Regions from separate parts of the Streptomyces sp. NPDC058000 genome, predicted to be linked through region 2. Evidence: riboswitches for the same ligand, from Rfam matches in the RefSeq annotation. Region 2 holds a riboswitch; each other region holds the start of a gene.
The links. Region 2 has a riboswitch for cyclic di-AMP ahead of ACFVT2_RS32160 (NlpC/P60 family protein). Riboswitches for the same ligand answer to the same signal wherever they lie in the genome.
Positions count from the first base shown of each region.

Region 1: linked by a shared signal. The riboswitch ahead of ACFVT2_RS30960 (transglycosylase family protein) and the one ahead of ACFVT2_RS32160 (NlpC/P60 family protein) in region 2 are both predicted to bind cyclic di-AMP.
Region 3: linked by a shared signal. The riboswitch ahead of ACFVT2_RS29270 (peptidoglycan DD-metalloendopeptidase family protein) and the one ahead of ACFVT2_RS32160 (NlpC/P60 family protein) in region 2 are both predicted to bind cyclic di-AMP.

Region 1 is NZ_JBHVQS010000043.1:54,317-60,665, forward strand. Features, by position in the region: gene eno (phosphopyruvate hydratase) at 1-711, opposite strand, end outside; gene ACFVT2_RS30960 (transglycosylase family protein) at 1,059-1,739, opposite strand; cyclic di-AMP (ydaO/yuaA leader) riboswitch at 1,747-1,922, opposite strand; gene ACFVT2_RS30965 (transglycosylase family protein) at 2,172-3,245, opposite strand; gene ACFVT2_RS30970 (cytochrome P450) at 3,478-4,833, opposite strand; gene ACFVT2_RS30975 (LysR family transcriptional regulator) at 4,926-5,801, opposite strand; gene ACFVT2_RS30980 (MFS transporter) at 5,945-6,349, shown strand, end outside.
Region 2 is NZ_JBHVQS010000047.1:9,897-16,245, forward strand. Features, by position in the region: gene ACFVT2_RS32140 (LuxR C-terminal-related transcriptional regulator) at 1-553, shown strand, start outside; gene ACFVT2_RS32145 (alpha/beta hydrolase) at 769-1,893, shown strand; gene ACFVT2_RS32150 (C40 family peptidase) at 2,212-3,009, opposite strand; gene ACFVT2_RS32155 (hypothetical protein) at 3,267-3,620, shown strand; gene ACFVT2_RS32160 (NlpC/P60 family protein) at 3,808-4,941, opposite strand; cyclic di-AMP (ydaO/yuaA leader) riboswitch at 4,949-5,135, opposite strand; gene pcrA (DNA helicase PcrA) at 5,370-6,349, shown strand, end outside.
Region 3 is NZ_JBHVQS010000038.1:61,825-68,173, forward strand. Features, by position in the region: gene ACFVT2_RS29265 (DUF2332 domain-containing protein) at 1-673, opposite strand, end outside; cyclic di-AMP (ydaO/yuaA leader) riboswitch at 1,100-1,256, shown strand; gene ACFVT2_RS29270 (peptidoglycan DD-metalloendopeptidase family protein) at 1,487-2,794, shown strand; gene ACFVT2_RS29275 (aldo/keto reductase) at 2,897-3,862, shown strand; gene ACFVT2_RS29280 (hypothetical protein) at 3,950-4,252, opposite strand; gene ACFVT2_RS29285 (PrsW family intramembrane metalloprotease) at 4,524-5,879, opposite strand; gene trmB (tRNA (guanosine(46)-N7)-methyltransferase TrmB) at 5,977-6,349, opposite strand, start outside.

The DNA of each region.
Region 1 (6,349 bases), on a different contig from region 2:
GATGTCCTGGCCGGGGGCGTAGCCGGCCTCCTTGATGGCCTCAAGGATGAGGTCGAGGGCCTCGCGGTTGGAGCCCAGGTTGGGGGCGAAGCCGCCCTCGTCGCCGAGGCCGGTGGCCAGGCCCTTGGCCTTCAGGACCTTCTTGAGGGTGTGGTAGACCTCGGCGCCCCAGCGCAGGGCCTCGGAGAAGGACTCCGCGCCGATCGGCGCGATCATGAACTCCTGGATGTCCACGTTGGAGTCGGCGTGCGAGCCGCCGTTCAGGATGTTCATCATCGGGACGGGCAGGACGTGCGCGTTCGGGCCGCCCAGGTAGCGGAACAGCGGCAGGTCGCTGGCCTCGGAGGCGGCGTGCGCGACAGCGAGGGAGACGCCGAGGATGGCGTTGGCGCCCAGCGAGCCCTTGTTGTCGGTGGCGTCCAGGTCGAACATCGCCTGGTCGATCAGCCGCTGCTCGGTCGCGTCGTAGCCGACGAGCTCCGGGCCGATCTGCTCGATGACGGCGAGGACGGCCTTCTCCACGCCCTTGCCGAGGTAGCGGTTCGGGTCGCCGTCGCGAAGCTCGACGGCCTCGAAGGCGCCGGTCGAGGCGCCGGACGGAACAGCGGCACGGCCGGTGCTGCCGTCGTCGAGGCCGACCTCGACCTCGACCGTGGGATTACCTCGCGAGTCGAGAATTTCGCGGGCTACGACGACGTCGATGGACGGCACGTTGTCTCCTTCATGGGTGTCTGGAGGTCTCGGCATGAGCCTAACGGCCCCGGGCGGATCCGCTCGCCTGTGGCCCGCTCCGTGGGACGGAATTACCCAACAAGCTGCCCAAAAGCCCAGTTCACGGGAGGTTTCCGCACGATGTTCGCTATGCGGGGAACGCCGCGCCCGGCCGCCCGGGGCATCGGGAAACGCTGCACGTCAGGACGTGTGCCAGCCGGGCGGCGCCGGGCAGGTGGACGGGCCGCGGCGCGGCGTCCGGACCCGGACAACGAAAGAAGCCCCGCCGTGGCGCGCTCGGGGGTACGCGCCGCGGCGGGGCAGCTCTCTGGGGCAACCGGGACGGCTCAGATGCTGAGCTTCTGGCCCGGGAAGATGAGGTTGGGGTTGCCGCCGACGACGGACTTGTTGGCGGCGTAGAGCGCCTTCCAGTTGGTGCCGTGCGCCTTGGCGATCTTGGCGAGGGTGTCACCGGACTTGACGGTGTAGGTGTCACCGGAGCGGTGCGAGTGCTGCGGGGCCGGCTGGGCCTTCTCGACCTTCTCGCGGACCGGGGCGGACTTCTTGGTGGTGCCCTGGGTCTGCTTGCGGGCCTCGGAGGCGCCCTGGCTCTTCTTGACGGTGGCACCGGAGGTGTCGACGTTGGCGGCCGGGCCACCAGCGGTCAGGTTGCCGGCGCCGGCGCAGGTCCAGGCACCCGGGCCCTGGAGGGCGAGGAGCTTCTCGGCGACGGCGATCTGCTGGGACTTGGTGGCCAGGTCGGCGCGGGCCGCGTACTGGGTGCCACCGGCGGCGGCCCAGCTGGAGTTCGAGAACTGCAGGCCACCGTAGTAGCCGTTACCGGTGTTGATCGACCAGTTGCCGCCGGACTCGCACTGGGCGACCTTGTCCCAGGTGGCGACGGAGGCGGCGGAAGCGGAGGTGGCGCCCAGCAGCGGGACGGCGACGGCGGCGCCGGCGACACCGGCCAGGGTGGCGACGCGGACGGCCTTGGAGCTGCGGCGGTGCTTGCCCTTGTTGATCAGCATCGTGCGTTCGTTTCCTCACCGACGCCTACGAGGTGAGCTGTCGGGTTCGGGCGTGAGCTGCCCGGCCGTGCGTGCCGCGGATGCGACACGCAGGGCTTCACCCCAAGCCGGTCGACCCGTTTTCACGGGCGGGGCCGGCACTTACCTTGGGTCCCCCGCTCCTGCCTTCGGCGCTTGCGCGTCGTCGACTCCAACCGCCGGCAGGACTCGGCGTGCGATCGGAGGGCCCGCTTTGGCGAGCGGTCCTGACCGTAAGCAGTAATCCCGTTGGTGTTCAAACCCCATCTTCTGAACCAAGTTGACCGTTTTTGATCATCGCGGCCAGCATTTCCGCAGGTAGGCCCCAGTATGGAAACGGGGGACGGGCCTGGACCCATCCCCCGCAACGAGAGCCATATCTCACTTTTACGAAACCGGGCGAACCGGCGGTAACTACCCCTGGGGTCGGCCGAGATCGAGCAGCTGACCGGGGTGGATGAGGTCCGCATCGGAGCCGATGAGGCCCTGGTTGCGGTGGTAGAGCGCGGGCCAGCCGCCCGGCAGGTCATGACTGTCGGCGATCGCTGACAGGTTGTCACCCGGGCGTACGCGGTAGCTGCCGTCCGCCGGGGGCGTGCGGGGCGCCTCCCCGCCGCGGGAGGCGTGCCGGCCGCTGCCGCCGTCCCGGTCGTCCCCGGCGTCCGCGCCACCGTCCGGCGCGCCGCGGTGCTTGCCGGTGGCGGGCGGCGCGGCGGGGTCACCGGGCTCGGTGGAGCCGGACGGAGCCGGGGAAGCCGGGTCGGACGGGGAGGTGGACGGCGTCCCGGACGGGGACCCGGTGGGCGCTCCGGAGTCGGACGGGGCGGGGGACGCGGACGGGGAGTCCGTCGGGCCCGGGGTCGCCGGGGGCGGGGTCACCGGGGGCGCGTCCGGGGCGTCGGTGCCGGAGTCGGAACCGGTGCCGGAGTCGGAGCCAGTGCCGGAGCCGGCATCCGTACCGGTGTCACCGCCGGAACCACCGCCGGAACCACGGCCGGAATCGCTGCCGGACGGCTCGGGGGTCTTGGTGGCCGGGCCGTCCTCGCCCGGGTCCCCCTTCGCGCCGGAGGCGTCCCCGGTCGCGTCGGAGTCGGAGGGGGCGCCGGTGCCGGTGTGGCGGTCGGTCGGGCGCGGCGTCGGCCGGCTGGTGGGGCCCGGGTCGACGGCGGGCTTGCGGCCGCCCTTGGTCAGGCCGGCGTGCACCGCGCAGCTGGGGAAGGCGTCCGGGCCGCGGTCGTCGAGGATCGCCTGGCCCACGGCTATCTGCTGGGCGCGGCTGGCGAGGTCGGGGCGGGAGGCGTAGGCGGAGCCGCCGTAGTCGTCCCACATCTCCTGGGTGAGCTGGAGGCCGCCGTAGAAGCCGTTGCCGGTGGCGGAGCTCCACATCCCGCCGCTCTCGCACTGCGCGACGCGGTCCCAGGTCGGCGCGTCGGCCGCCTGGGCGCCGCCCGCGGTGAACAGCGGCAGGGCCAGGCCCGCGCCGGTCACTCCTGCCGTGACAAAGATGGCCGGTGCTTGTCGGGGGCGACGATGCCGGCCGTTCCCGGAACGCATGCGGTTGCCTTTCGCGCGGCGGTTGAGTTGTCGGACCGGTGTCGGCGAGGTACCGGGCGGCAGCCCGGGGCCGGCCCCGATCGTCGGTGGAAAGGTAGCCGGGGTTACGGGCAGTCACAAGTCGGTGTAGCGGAGATCACGCGATGGTCACGTAGCTGACTGGGCGTCAGTTATGGAGTGATCCCTGGTCAGGACGCGGTTCGGGCGTGAACTCCACCGGCAGGGTGCGCAGTCCGCGCATGATGAGCCCGCCGCGCCAGCGCAAATCGTCTGGTTCCGCCGCAAGTCGGAGGTCCGGGAGTCGGGTCAGCAGGGTCGCCAGGGCGGTCTGCCCTTCGAGTCGGGCCAGTGGCGCGCCGAGGCAGTAGTGGATGCCGTGCCCGTATCCCAAGTGCGGGTTGTCACGCCGGGTGAGGTCGAGCACGTCCGGCTCGTCGAACCGCGCCGGATCGCGGTCGGCGGCGGCCAGCACCACCAGGACCGGGTCCCCCGCGGCGATCCGCTGCCCGCCCAGCGTCAACTCCCGGGTCGCGTACCGCCAGGTGGCCAGCTCCACGGGCCCGTCGTAGCGGAGCAGTTCCTCGACGGCGGTGCCGAGCAGTTCGGTGTCGCCGGCCGCGATCGACTTCTGGAGCAGTTCGCGCTGCGCGGGGTGGCGGAGCAGGGCGTAGGCGCCGTTGCCGATGAGGTTGACGGTGGTCTCGAAGCCGGCGAAGAGCAGGATGAAGGCCATCGCCGCGGCCTCGTTCTCCGTGAGGTGCTCGCCGTGGTCGGAGGCCCGGATCAGCCCGGAGATCAGGTCGTCCCCGAGTTCGCCGCGCTTACGGTGGATCAGCTCCGCCAGATACGCCCGCATCTTCTTCACGGACCGGGCGACCCCGCCGCGCGGCCCGCCGCCGTGCCGGATCATCATGCCCGCCCAGTCGCGGAAGTCGTCCTGGTCCTCGGGCGGGACGCCGAGAAGATCGCAGATCGCGTAGATCGGCAGCGGGAACGCGAACTCGTGGATGAGGTCGGCGCTCCCCCGCTGCGCACCGTGCTGTTTCTCGATCATGGCGTCGATCAGCTGGTCGGTCAGCTCCTGTATCCGCGGCGCGAACGCGGCGACCCGGCGCGGGGTGAACGCCTTGGAGACCAGGCGGCGCAGCCGGGTGTGGTCCGGCGGGTCGATGTTCAGCAGGTGCGTCATCAGGTTGGCGCCGCGCTCGCCCGGAATGCCGGTCTTGCCCTTTCCGTGCGCGGTGTCGGAATGGTGCACCGGATTCTTCGACAGTCGGGCGTCGGCGAGCGCCTGCCGGGCGTCCGGGTAACGGGTGACCAGCCACGCCTCGACGCCGCTGGGGAGCCGCGTCCGGTGCACCGGCGCGTGCTCGCGCAGCCAGGCGTACGCCGGGTAGGGGTCGGCGGCGAACTCCCAGGAGAAGAGTTCGGGGACCGGACCGGCGGCGGCCACCGGGCAGGCGGTCGGCGGGTCGCCCTCCTGGCGGGCGTCGGGCCGGGTCTCCTGGTGGGCGTCGGACATCTGCTGCACACATCGACCGTAACCGGTGCCGCACCCGCCCCACCCCACGCAGGCACCTCACCCCACTCGGGGACCTCACCCCACTCAGGGCCTCAACCCGTCTCCACGCCCAGCCCCGCCAGGAACGCCGCCGCGGCCGGCGACGGCCCCAGTCCGCTCCACACCACCCGCTCGGTCCGCTCCGGCGCCGGCCGCACCCGCACGAGGTGCAGCCCGGCCAGTTTGCGGGCGGACACCTCCGGCACCATCCCGATCCCGAGCCCGGCCCGGACCAGCCCCGCCAGGAACTCCACGGTCGTCACCTCGAACGCCACCTGCGTCGTCAGCCCCGCCGCCCGGAACGCCTCCTCGCGCTGGCGCCGCGCCGCCGAGCCCTCGGCGTAGTCGACGAAGGTCTCCCGCGCCACCCGCGCCAACGTCGTCCACTTCCGCCCGGCCAGCGGATGCTCCGGCGGCACCACCACGACCAGTTCCCCGCGCGCCAGCACCTCCTCCCGCACGCCGACCGTGCGCGCCCCGGGCACCAGCCCGACGAACGCCACGTCCAGCGCGCCCTCCCGCACCCGCTCGATCAACGGATCGCTCATCTCCATCTGGAGGCTGATCCGCACCTTCGGATACTTCGTACGGAACGCGCCCAGCTCACGGGCGAGATCGACCGCCCCGACGGTGGAGATCGCCCCCACCGCCAGCCGCCCGCGCACCTCGCCGGTCACCGCCTCCACCTCCGCACGGGCCCGCTCGGCGGCCTGCAACGTCTGCCGGGCGACCGGAAGGAACGCTTCCCCGGCGACGGTCAGCCGCACGCTCCGGCTCGTCCGGTCGAAGAGCCGGGCCCCCAGCTCCTTCTCCAACCGCGCGATCTGGTGGCTGAGTGCGGACTGCACCACATGGCAGCGCTCCGCGGCCCGGGTGAACCCACCGGTCTCGGCGACCGCGACGACGTACCGCATCTGCTGGAGCTCCATGCGCGCGATCGTAGGCACGCACCGCCCCGCCACCACCCCTCCACCAGCCATCGCCATCCATCGCCATCCATCGCAATCGACGATCGATGCGATGAAAACTATGTGTTGGACCGATGGATGGCCCGAGCGGGACGCTGGGCCGCATGAACACCGCCGCGCACGCCGCGCACCACGAGACGGGACCGGATACGGGCTCCGGCGCCGACGCGAGGGCCAGCCGCCTGAGCCGCGGCACCCTGCTCCTGATGTCCGTCGCCGCCGGCCTCTCGGTCGCCGGCAACTACTTCGCCCAGCCGCTCCTGGACGTCATAGGCCACGACCTCCGCCTCTCCGCCGGCACCACCGCCCTGGTCGTCACCGTCGCCCAGACCGGCTACGGCCTCGGGCTGCTGCTCCTCGTCCCCCTCGGCGACCTCCTGGAACGCCGCCGGCTCGCGGTCGTCCTCTGCGCCCTGACCGCCGCCTTCCTGACCGTGACGGCGAGCGCCCCGAACGCCGCACTGCTGCTGACGGGCACCGCCCTCACCGGCCTCACCTCCGTCGCCGCC
Region 2 (6,349 bases):
CGCCGACGTCGACCAGGCGATCACGGTCATCACCGCCACCCGCCCCGAGGTCGTCCTCCTGGACGTACACCTCCCCGGGGGCGGCGGCGTCGAGGTGCTGCGCCGCAGCGCCGCGATGATGGCCGACCCCGAGCGGCCGGTGCGGTTCCTGGCGCTCTCCGTCTCCGACGCGGCCGAGGACGTCATCGGGGTCATCCGCGGCGGCGCCCGCGGCTACGTCACCAAGACGATCACCGGCACGGACCTGGTCGACGCGATCTTCCGGGTGGCCGACGGCGACGCGGTCTTCTCACCGCGGCTGGCCGGGTTCGTGCTGGACGCCTTCGCCTCGACGGACGCCCCGCCGGTGGACGAGGACATGGACCGCCTCACCCAGCGTGAGCGTGAGGTGCTCCGGCTGATCGCCCGCGGGTACGCCTACAAGGAGATCGCCAAGCAGTTGTTCATCTCCGTCAAGACGGTTGAGTCACATGTCTCGGCCGTTCTCCGCAAGCTCCAGCTCTCCAACCGCCATGAACTCACGCGGTGGGCGGCCGCGCGGCGGCTGGTCTGACCTGCGGTTTTGTCGAGAAGGGGGCGACCGGGGGCGGATGATCGGGATCCGTCCCCGATGCGGCGGGCACGGACGGGGCGCGTAAAGAAGGGCCCAAGGCGGGCAACCAGGATCGCGCGGATCGCCATCTAAGGGCCCGGAGAGGCTCGCTGCCCGAAGGCGGGGCCGGAACCACGCCCACGCCCTACGCGCATACGTCCTGGAAACGAGATCCGATGAGCCTGACGGGTACGCCCTTCTTCCTCTTCTCGATCCTGCTGTTGATCGTCGCCCTCGTGCTGCCGTTCACCCTGTGGGGTCGAGTGGCCGGACCACCTCCGCTGCGGGGGCTGGCACGGCTGCTGATGTTGTTGTTCGCGCAGGTCACCGCTATCACGGTGGTCTTCGTCATGGTCAACAACGCCAATAACCTCTACGACAGTTGGGGCGACCTGCTCGGCACCGGCAACCACATCGACCAGGCGCGGAACCTCGGCGCGGACGGCCTGGGCGGCAAGAACCTCAAGGACGAGCCCAAGGTGCTCCAGCAGTTCCGGCCGGCCGATGACCCGGTGATGGGCCCCGGCGTCCAGATGACCGATCTCAAGGGCCGGATCTCGGGCGTCAACGGCGAGGTGTACGTCTGGCTGCCGCCGCAGTACAACGACCCCGCCTATAAGCAGAAGAAGTTCCCGGTGGTCGAGCTGCTGCCCGGCTACCCCGGGTCCGCCAAGTCCTGGTTCGGATCGCTCAAGGCCAACGAGCAGCTCGGGTCGCTGATGCAGAGCGGGGCGGTCAAGCCGTTCATCCTGGTGGCGCCGCGGACCAACGTCCTGCCCAACGCCGACAGCGGGTGCGTCAACCTCCCCGGCAAGGTCAACGCCGACAGCTGGCTGACCGTCGACGTCCGTCAGATGGTGATCGACAACTTCCGGGCCGGCGACAAGCCGGACTCCTGGGGCCTGGCCGGCTACTCGGCGGGCGCCCACTGCGCCACCAAGCTGGCGCTGGCCCACCCGGACCGGTACCGCGCCGCGGTCGGCATGTCCGGCTACAACGACCCGGCCATAGAACGTGATTCGCTCGCCGGCAAGGACCCCAAGCTGCGCGTCGAGACCAACCCGCTGCACATCCTGAAGGCCGCCAACGCGGCCGGGAAGCCGCCCCGCCTCGCGCTGTACATCTCGGGCGCGAACGGCGACGGCTACCAGGCAGGGGTCGGCCTCAAGGAGATCGCCAAGAACCCGACGTCGGTGACCGTCCAGCAGATCTCGTCCGGTGCGGGCGGACACACGGTGCCGGTCTGGAAGCGCCAAGTGCCGGAGATCTTCCGGTGGTTCGGGCTGTTCCTGCGGGGGTAGGCGGCCGGGAAGCCGGCGGAGTTCATCGTTCCGGTGAATCTCCGCCGGAGTTTCCGGAAGTGGGCACAGAGCCGTGCCGGGGAGCGTTGTGCGAGTGACGGAGGTCACGTACGGCGAAACCGGGGGTGGCGGGATGTGGGTCGACAGCGGTGGGGGACTGGGGCGGCGCTTCGACGTCGAAGGGGCGCAGCTCGCCCCGGACCGGCCGGAGAGGGGCGGGCGGCCGACGCTCACCCGCCCGTTGGCCGTCACACGGCCGCCTGGTGGTCGCCGCCCGGCGCGCTTGTTGGGCAGGCGACGGGGGCTTGACGACAGTCCCTAGCCCGGGCGGGTCGCGCCCGCGAAGGGCATCCGGTCGATCGGGGCGATCTGGACGGGTGTGCCCGGATGCTGGGCGTGGATCATCTCGCCGCCGCCGATGTAGAGGCCCACGTGGCTGATGCCGGAGTAGAAGAACACCAGGTCCCCGGGGATGAGTTGGGGCCAGTCGACGCGGGCGCCTGAGGTGATCTGGGTGTAGGTGGTCCGGGGCAGCGCGACTCCGCCGGCGTGCCAGGCGGCCAGGGTCAGTCCGGAGCAGTCGTATGCGGCCGGGCCGGTCGCGCCCCAGGCGTAGGGCTTGCCCAGGGCGCTGTGGGCGAAGGCCACCGCCAGGGCGGCACGGCCGTCCGGTGCCGGGGCGGGAGGGGCAAGTACGGTGCGCGGGGCGGTCGTGGGCTTCAGCGCGCGTTCTACGGCGGCCGTGGGCTTCAGTGCCCGTTCCGGGGTGGTTGTGGGCTTCGGTGCGCGGTCCGTGGTGGTGGCGGGGGGCGGCGGGTGTTGCGCGGTGGCCGTGGCCTCCCGTGCGCGTTCCGCGGTGGCCGGGGGCTTCGGTGTGGGTTCCGGGGCGGCCGTGGGGTGGTTGCCGAGGCGGCGGACGCTGCCGAGGCGGCGGGCCCAGCCCGCCACCGCGGTCGCCTGGTGGCTGCCCGTGCGCTCCAGCACCGTGGCGCCGTCCAGGTAGCGCTGCGGGTCCGCGACGAGGAGCAGCCCGGTGCGGGTGCCGCGGGCGGTGCGGGTGTCGGCCGGCGGGGGTGCGAGCGGCGGCCGCTCTCCGGCCGTGTGGTGCGACGCCATGGCGGCCGTCACTTCCTTCCCTGCGGGGCGAATGCGACCGGCGGGGTGTGGGCCCGGTCGTCTGCAGGAGGAAGCTAAGCCCGGGGTCACGGTGTGGACCCCCCTTGCCCGGCATTGTCCGATTCCGAGCGACTGCCGCGCGGCGATGACCGGCCGGCGGCCGGGGGAGGGGCGGGAGCGGCGGGCCCTGACCGAAGCGGGCATCACGGGCGCCCTGCCGGAAAGAGCGTGCTATGGGGCGGATACGATCCAGCACTATGGACGTAGTAATCAATGTCTTCGTCGCGCTGCACATCATCGGCATCGCCTCTCTCCTGGGCGGCTTCCTGACCCAGATGAAGGCGATGAGCGCGGGTACCGCCCGCTTCGTGCCGGCCATGTTGCACGGTGCGCTGACGATGCTGGTCACCGGCATCGTGATGGTCGGCCTGAACCAGATGCAGGGCCACTCGCTCAACAACATCAAGATCGGCATCAAGATGGCCGTCCTGGTGGTGATCCTGGCGCTGGTCTACGTCAAGCGCGACGAGGAGAAGCTCGCCAAGCCGCTCTTCGGCGCGGTCGGTGGGCTCACCATGCTCAACATCTTCATCGCGGTGCTCTGGACCTGAGCACCCCGGCGGCTCGGCCCCCGGCCCCCGCCCGGCGGCCCCGGCGCCGCACCGCCGTACCAACGGCTCACCGCGCGGTCATCCCGCTCCGTACTCCGGAGGCGGAGGATGACCGCGCGGTGGCGTGTGGGGGGTGGCTGTGGGGGGTGGGTTCCGCGCGGGCGCGGGGTGCGCGCCCGCATGCCGGCTACCCGAGCCGGACGCTGCCGTAGATCGGCATGTAGTAGATCGACTCCACCCGGACGCTGGCGCCCGGGTGCGGGGCGTGGATCATCTGGCCGCCGCCGATGTACATCCCGACGTGGCTGATGTCGTTGAAGAAGAACACCAGATCGCCGGGTTGGAGATCGCTGGTGCCGACCCGGCTGCCGACCTTGACCTGGTCCCAGGTCGTGCGCGGCAGGTCGACCCCGGCCGCCTTCCACGCGGCCTGTGTCAGCCCCGAGCAGTCATAGGAGCTGGGCCCGGTCGCGCCCCAGACGTACGGCTTGCCTATTTGGGCGCGGGCGAAGGCGAGCGCCTTCTGGGCCTTGGTGGAGGACGAGCCGCTGTCGGACGTGCCGCCCCCGGAGCCCTGGCCGGAGCCGCTGCTGCTGCCGCCGCTGGGCTGCTGCTGCCGCTCCTTGCGGGCCTGTTCGGCGGCCTTGCGCTCGGCCTCGGCCTCCTTCTGGCGCTCCAGTTCGGCCAGCCGCGCCTTCTCCTGGGCGGTCAGCCGGGACAGCAGCTGGCGTGCCTCGGCCAGCTTGGTCTGAACGCTTCTCTTGTTCTCCTTCAGGGACGTCTGCGACTGCTGGAGGCTCTCCAGGCTGCTGGTGGCCTCGGCCCGCTGGCGGGAGGCGGCCGCGGCCTGCTCCTGGTAGTCGGTGATCGCCTGCTTCTGCTGCCCGGTCAACTGCTCCATCAGATGGTTGCGGTCGACGAACTGCTGCGGGTCCTTGGCGAGCATCAGCTGGGCGGTCGGGCTGATCCCGCCGCTCTGGTACTGCGCCGAGGCGAACGCGCCCAGCCGGCGCCGGGACTCGTTCATCTTGTCCGCGCGTCGGGCCGCCTCGTCGAGCAGGCGGTTCACGGTGCGCTGCTGGCCGTCCGCCTTCTCCTTGGCGGCGTTGTACTTCTGGGTGGCGACCTCGGCCTGCTGGTAGAGGCCGTCGACCTTCGCCTTGACCTCTTCGACGGTCGGCTGGGGTGCCTTCGGGGCCGCGTTCGCGGTCTGCGAGAGCAGGGTGACCGAGGCGAGGGCGGCGGTGGTGAGCCCGGTTGCCGTACGACGGCCGCCGGGCGTGGCGAGTATGGGGGTGCGCGGCTTGCGATGGGACGCCAAGGCCGGCGACTCCTTCCGTGGACCGCCTACCGGGTTAGCTGTCGGGTTCGGGCGGTCTGCTGACGGAAGGCTTGCCCTACGACTGGTGCGTCCGCCTGGCGACGGTCGCACCGGTCGATTCACCCCGGTGGTGCTGGTGGGTCCCCGGCTCCGGGTGCCTTTGAGGGCAGGACCGGACTCGGCGGGGGCGGCCCGTGCGAACGCTGTCGTCCGCGGGGACGGCGGGCTGCCCGAGCGAGACCGTAGCCAACTCGTGTGGCTTCTGTGAAGGCTGGTGTTCGATATGCCCGAAACCTTTTTGTGACCTGAATGTGAGCGGCCCCGGGTTTGCCCCAGGTCGCACAAGGAATTGCCCGATCCGGAGCGGTACCGGCCAATCCGGGACTCCGGGACCGGTTGTCAGTGCGGCGGCCTAGACTCGGTGGGCGATGAGCAGCCTCTTTGACGACAGCTTCCTGGCGGACCTCGGCCCCCCGGACGAGGAGCCCCCGCCGCCGCCCGAGGACGAGCCCGGTCCGGCCCCGGAGGAGGTCCCCGCCGACCTCTTCGGCGGGCAGTTCGACGCGCCCGCCCCCAGGGAGCCGTACTACCGCGACGGTGCCGCCCGCCCGCCCATCGACCCGGCGGCGCTCCTGGAGGGGCTCAACGACCAGCAGAAGGCCGCCGTGGCGCACAGCGGCAGCCCGCTGCTGATCGTCGCCGGCGCCGGCTCCGGCAAGACCCGGGTGCTCACCCACCGCATCGCCCACCTGCTCGCCGAGCGCCACGTCCACCCCGGCCAGATCCTCGCGATCACCTTCACCAACAAGGCCGCGGGCGAGATGAAGGAGCGCGTCGAGGACCTGGTCGGCCCGCGGGCCAACGCGATGTGGGTCTCCACCTTCCACAGCGCCTGTGTGCGGATCCTGCGCCGCGAGTCCAAGCGGCTCGGCTTCACCTCCTCCTTCTCGATCTACGACGCGGCCGACTCCAAGCGCCTGATGGCCCTGGTCTGCCGCGATCTCGATCTGGACCCCAAGCGCTTCCCGCCCAAGTCCTTCAGCGCGAAGGTCTCCAACCTCAAGAACGAGCTCATCGACGAGGAGAGCTTCGCGGGCACGGCGGCCGACGGTTTTGAGAAGACCCTGGCCCAGGCGTATGCGATGTACCAGTCGCGGCTGCGCGAGGCCAACGCCCTGGACTTCGACGACATCATCATGACGACGGTCCACCTGCTCCAGGCGTTCCCGGACGTCGCCGAGCACTACCGCCGCCGCTTCCGCCACGTCCTCGTCGACGAGTACCAGGACACCAACCACGCCCAGTACACCCTCGTCCGCGAACTGGTCGGCCCGGGCACGCCCGAGACGCCCGCCGCCGAGCTGTGCGTGGTCGGTGACGCCGACCAGTCGATCTACGCCTTCCGCGG
Region 3 (6,349 bases), on a different contig from region 2:
GCAGCACCGTGGTGCCGTCGTCGCCTCCGGGTGCGGCCCCGCTGGTGCGGCAGGTGAAGGTGACCGGGGTGTCCGGGGCACCGCCCTCGACGGGCGCGCCATGGCTCCCGTAGTCGCCGTGGCTCCCGTGGCTCCCGTGGCTCCCGTGGTCCCCGTGGTCCCCGTGGGGTCCCTCCTGGACGTACCGGTAGCGGTACCGGTCCGGGTGCAGGCACAGCCCCGCCGACGCCCCGACCTCCAGGAGGGCCAGCGGCTGCGGCAGACGGGCCAGCAACGGCAGCAATGTGGCGCAGCGGGCCGGTTCATTGGTCTGGGTGGAGCGTCGCATGATCACCGCGCGGACCTCGTCCCAGTGCCGGACCGTCCACTCGCGCCAACGCCCGTACGCCGCCTCACCGCGCGGGCCCAGCTCCGCGTGCGGACCGTCGAGGTAGCGCACCGCGGCGAGCAGCAGGTTCGGCTGCTGCTTGTTGCCGGCCGGCAGCGAACCCGCCAGCAGTTCGCAGAACTCGTCGTCCTGGCCGATCCGGGCGGACAGTTCCTCGTGCGCGTCGGACTGTCCCCGCGCCTGTTGCCAGGAGAACTGCCGGTACCGATCCGCCACTTCCCGTGGGTTGTTGACGGTGTTCCCGGCGGTCCCGGCGTTTCCGGTGTTCGCGACGTTGACGACCATGAGGCGACGTTATCCTCCTCACGTTCCGTAACTGCGGGGCGTCCCTCCGCATAACGACTCACGCACAATCATCACGAGATCGTTTGGCGGGGCGGTACCAACTCGCCCTGTTTGCGGCCGGGCTGGGGGTAAAAGTCCATGCCAGAGCTTCCTCGGGGGGCTTGCGGAACCCCCGTGGATTCGTGGGAACGCTTGGATTTCCCGCACCGTCTCTATTACTGTCCGATAACGGAGCGCGGTCGTCCCAGCCGTCGCCAGTGGCGGCACCGTGCGCCGACGCCGAATCCCGTACGCGCTGTTCCCGCACGTCCAGAACGACCTTTAAAGCCACCCGCCCGAGCCGGCTGTTCGCACGGCGCGACCGGTGTCCCCGATCCGTGTCCTCGACCCGAGTCGAGTCGCCCGGATCGACCGGTTCCGAGGGGCCTGTCGGATCCGCCTGGAATTGCTGGGAATTGAGTCGAGGGAACCGGGGAACCACCCTCTTGGGGTGAATCGGGCGCCTCTCGCCAGGGGGCGCTCGTAGGAGACCTTCCTGCTCCGAACCCGTCAGCTAACCCGGTAGGCGAGAAGGAAGGAAAGGAGTGCGCCCCCGTGGCGTCCAATAGGCCCGCCCCTCATGCTCCGTCCGCGTACGGCCTTGGTGGCCCCGCCGACTTCGGCGGCTCGGTCGGCTTCGGCGGCCCCGCCGGGCCCGGTGGTCCCACCGGCCTCGCTGTTCCCACCGCTGCCGGTGATCCCACCGCTGCCAGTCATCCCGCTGGTGTCGGTGCTCCCGTTGGCTCGGCCCATGTCCAGCCGCCCTACGGGGAGTTGACCGATCGGCGTCCGCACCAGGGCGCGTTCTCCCACGACCTGCTGGTCCCGGAACCGCTGCCCCAGGGGGCGCCGTCCCCGGGCGTACCGGTGCAGGGTGCGCCGGTGGCGGGCTCGCTGCCCGGTGGCGAGCCGGCGCTCGGCCTCGAAAGCGAGGGCGCCGACGGCGAGGGCGCCGATGAGGAGGGGTTCCCGGTCGACGAGTCGGGTGTCGGCGACGGAGCGGCCCGTCTGGTCCGCGGCAAGCACCGGGTGGCCAAGCAGCGCGGCGGTGGTCTGGCGCGCGGCGGCACGGTGCTGGGCGTCGGCGTGATCGCGGCGGTCGGCGCGAGCGGGGTGGCCGCGGCCGAGGGCCGACCGCCGGTGCCGATATCGATGCCCGACCCCGGTGGGCTGGTCGATGACGCCGCCGGCGCGCACCAGGACGCCGCGCCCCGCCCCGGTGCCAGCCCGTTGGCGGCCGGCGGCGGTGTCGCGCACGCCCCGACGGCCGCCACTTCGGCGGTCGCCGCCCCCTCCAGCCCCTCCGCACCCCTCTCCCAGGCCATCGCTCCTGGTGACGGCGCGCAGGGCGCGGCCGAGGCGCTGCGCAACCGCATCCTCCAGCAGGCCGACGGCCGGCCGGGCGCCGCGGAGCACGCCGCCGTCCTCCAGGCGGCCCACGACACGGGCGCCCAGCAGGGGGCCGCGGAGCGGGCCGCGACGGGCGAGGAGAAGCCGGCGGCAGCGCCGGAAACGACGACGGCGACGCAGCCAACAGTCGAAACGGCAGCCGAGACGGCAGCCGAACCAGCGGCTGAATCGGAAGCCGAAACGGCAGCCGAGCCTCAGGCAGGGGCGGAAGCCGCGCCCCGCACGGCGCCGGAGGCCCGTCCGGCGCCGCAGGCCGACCGGCCCACCGACGCGGCGAAGCCCTTCGCCGCCCCGGTTTCCTCGTACACCCTCGCCGCCGGCTTCGGGCAGACCGGCGACCGCTGGGCCGCGGACCACACCGGCCAGGACTTCACGGCCCCAACCGGCACGCTGGTCACGGCAGTTCACGACGGGACCATCACCCAGGCGGGCTGGGCCGGCGGCTACGGCTACCGCATCGTCCTCACCCTCGACGACGGTACGGAGCTCTGGTTCTGCCACCTGTCCTCGATGGTCAAGACGACGGGCCGGGTCCACACGGGCGACGTCATCGGCCGTGTCGGCGCTACCGGGAACGCCACCGCTCCGCACCTCCACCTGGAGGTCCGCCCGGGCGCCGGCGCCCCGACGGATCCGCTGCCCTGGCTGCACGGCCACGGGGCCACCGTCTGATCGATCCGGCCGGCTGCCCACGCCCCGTGGGCAGCCGCCGGGGAGCGCCGCCGGTCTCGGCCGCGGGGAACAACTCCCCCTGCGCCGACGTTGATACCGAACATGACCGTGACACACGCCCAGAGCTCAGCCCCCACTCCCAAGCCGCTCGGTTCGCTGTCCGTCTCCCCGCTCTGCCTCGGAGGCAACGTCTTCGGCTGGACCGCCGACGAGGCCGAGTCCTTCGCCGTCCTCGACGCCTATGTGGCCGGCGGCGGAAACTTCATCGACACCGCCGACGTCTACTCGGCCTGGGTGCCCGGCAACAAGGGCGGTGAGTCCGAGACCGTCATCGGCAACTGGATGGCGGCCCGCGGCAACCGCGACGAGGTCGTGATCGCCACCAAGGTCGGCGCCCACCCCGACCACAAGGGCCTGTCCGCCGCCACCATCAAGACCGCCGTCGACCTCTCCCTGAGCCGTCTCCGCACGGACTACATCGACCTCTACTACACCCACTACGACGACGAATCGGTCGAGGTGGGCGAGTTCCTGACCGCCCTCGACGAGCTCGTCCGGGCGGGCAAGGTCCGGGAGATCGCCGCGTCCAACATCTCCGCGCAGCGCCTACAGGAGTCGCTGGACTTCTCCGACCGCGAGGGAGTGGCCCGCTACGTCGCCCTCCAGCCGCACTACAACCTGGTCTCCCGCGACACCTACGAGGGCGAACTCGCCGACGTGGCCGCCCGTAACGGCATCGCCGCGGTCCCGTACTACGCCCTCGCCTCCGGCTTCCTGACCGGCAAGTACCGCCCGGGCGGCAGCGTCGACAGCGCCCGCTCCGGGAAGGCCGCCGGGCACCTGGAGACCGACCGCGGCCGCCGCGTCCTCCAGGCCCTCGACACCGTCGCCGCGGCCCACGGCGCCGAGGTGTCCACCGTCGCCCTCGCCTGGCTCGCCGCCCAGCCGACCGTGGCGGCCCCCATCGCCAGTGCCCGCACCCTGGCCCAGCTTCCGGCCCTGCTGGCCGTCACCGAACTCGCCCTCACCGACGTCGAGGTGGCCCTCCTCACGGCGGCATCGGCCTGACCCAGCACGATGTGCGGGGGCCCTACGGTCCCCGCACACCGCAACGGTGTCAGGACACCCCTCGGCGGTCGGTCCGCCGGCCCGGCCTCATCCGCGCCGGTCCGCCACCGCCCACGAGGCCAGCGCGACCCCGCCCGCCACCGCGAACACCGAAGGCCACGCCCCGATCTTCTTGGCCAGCGGGTGCGACCCCGCGAACGCCGCCACATAGGCACCACTCAGCGCGGCAGCCGCCTTCGTACCGGCCTTCTGCTGCCAGCCGCGAGCGGCCACCGCTCCGGCAGCCGCCAGTGCCACCCCACCCAGCGGCCGCTTCTTGGTCCACCGGGCCACGCCGTAACCGCCCACCAGCCCCGCGGCCGCCACCACACTCGTCGGAATCCCAGCCATCGCAGAATCCTCCCTTTCACGGACAACTCCCAGGAGCCTACGCGCGGCCCTCGCGCCGTCCGGGAGCACGGTCCACCGGGGCACGGAAGGCCCGACGGGCCCGGATGCTCCTAGCGGCGATGCCTACGGGCTGATGCCTACAGGCCGGTGCCTACCGGCCGATCCGCCGGGGGACGAGGATCCGGCAGGTACGCGGTCATCCTGCCGAAGGCCGGTGAGGCCGGTGAGGCCGGTGAGGCTGGTGAGGCCGGTGAAGGCCAGGGGAGCCCGATCAGCGCTGGTCACCGTTGCGCGACCGGGCCCCGTGCCGCAGGGCCGAGGCGCGGCGGGGTGCCGTCCCGGCGGGGCCCGGCGCCCCCTCCGGCGGGCTCGGTGTCCCCGTTCCGCACGCCCACGCCTGGAGCAGCGCCGGACCGGCCCACGGCCGGTACTGCCACAGCCGCTCCAGGAGTTCGCGCTCCCGGGCGGTGAAGTCCGGGGACGGGCCCGCCAGGTGGGCGCGGCGGCGGTGGAAGGAGAGGGCGGTGGCCAGGGTGGTGTAGGCGGTGACGGCGCGGGCGGCGGCCGGGCCGTGGGTGCGGCGGGCGATGTCGCGGGCCAGGGCGCGGGTCCTGAGCGAGGAGAGCGCGGTCGGCTCGGGCGCGGCGAGCCAGCCGGCGGCGGCGTACGGGGCGAGGTACACCCGGACGGACAGCAGTTCCTGCCGGCGGGCCCACAGCGCCAGCCAGGTCAGGGCCAGCAGGACCGGCACCATGCACACGCCGTAGATCGTGAGGAAGCCGGCGTCGCCGAGGCTGGAGGCGGCGTTCCACACGCCGTGCAGCAGGATCGCGGCGGCCAGGCCGAGGAGGACGAGCGCGGCGCGGGCACCGCGGCGGCGCGGGTAGCGGGTGGCGGTTATCCCGAGCGCCAGGCCGGTGAGGATCGTGAAGAGCGGATGCGCGAACGGGGAGACCACGATCCGTACGAAGAAGGTGCCGGCGGTGAGGGAGCTCAGACCGGTGTGCCCCATGGACTGGTCCTCGCCGAAGGCGCTGCCCAGATAGAGGATGTTCTCGGTGAAGGCGAAGCCGGTGGCGGTGATGCCGGCGATCACGATGCCGTCCGTGATGCCGTCGAAGTCACGGCGGCGGAAGCGGTAGAGGAGCACGATGGCGGCGGCCTTCATCACCTCCTCGACGATCGGGGCGACGACCGTCGAACCCCAGGCCGCGGCCTCGGTCGGTGACGCGGAGGAGATGTTGTTCGCCAGCCAGTCGGTCGCGAAGCCGTTGGCCAGGACCGCGACCAAGGTGGCGGCGCACGCCCCCCAGGCGAAGGCGAACGCCAGATTCCGCCAGGGCTCGGGCTCGATCCGGTCCAGCCAGCAGAACGCCGCGATCAGCAGCGGCACCGGGAACACGGCCAGCCCGAGGCCGACCAGCAGGCCCTCGGTGCCCGTCTGCCGCCGGACGATGCCGAGAATGAGCACGCCGGAGAGCGCGAGCAGCGCGGCCAGCGCGATGGCCCGGACGGTCTTGCTGCGCCAGGGCGCACCCCGGCGCCGGGGCCCGTCGTGGACCTCGGCGGGTGTGTACGGCGGCGGGCCGGCTGGGTGCTCGGGGAGCGGCGGCGGTGACGGGTACACCCATCGACCCTAGCGAGGGTGGGGCGGTACGGGCAGGTGGGTTGGGTGTGCCGGGGGAGGGGCGGGTCGACCCGGCGCCCCCGGAGGGCCGCGGCCCTCAGCCTCGGCGGCGGAACAGCAGGTCGTGCACGGTGTGCCCCTTGTCCAGACCCTGTCCCTCGAACCTGGTCAGCGGCCGGAAGCCCGGCCGGGGCGCGTACCCGGAGTGCAGGTTCTCCAGCGTCGGCTCGGCGGAGAGGACCTCCAGCATCTGCTCGGCGTACGGCTCCCAGTCGGTCGCGCAGTGCACCAGGGCGCCGGGCGCGAGCCGGGTGGTCGCCAGCGCCACGAACTCCGGCTGGATCAGCCGGCGCTTGTGGTGGCGCTTCTTGGGCCAGGGATCCGGGAAGTACACGCGCAGACCGGCGAGGGACCCGGGGGCGAGCATTTCGCGCAGCAGGATGATCGCGTCGCCGTTGGCCACCCGGATG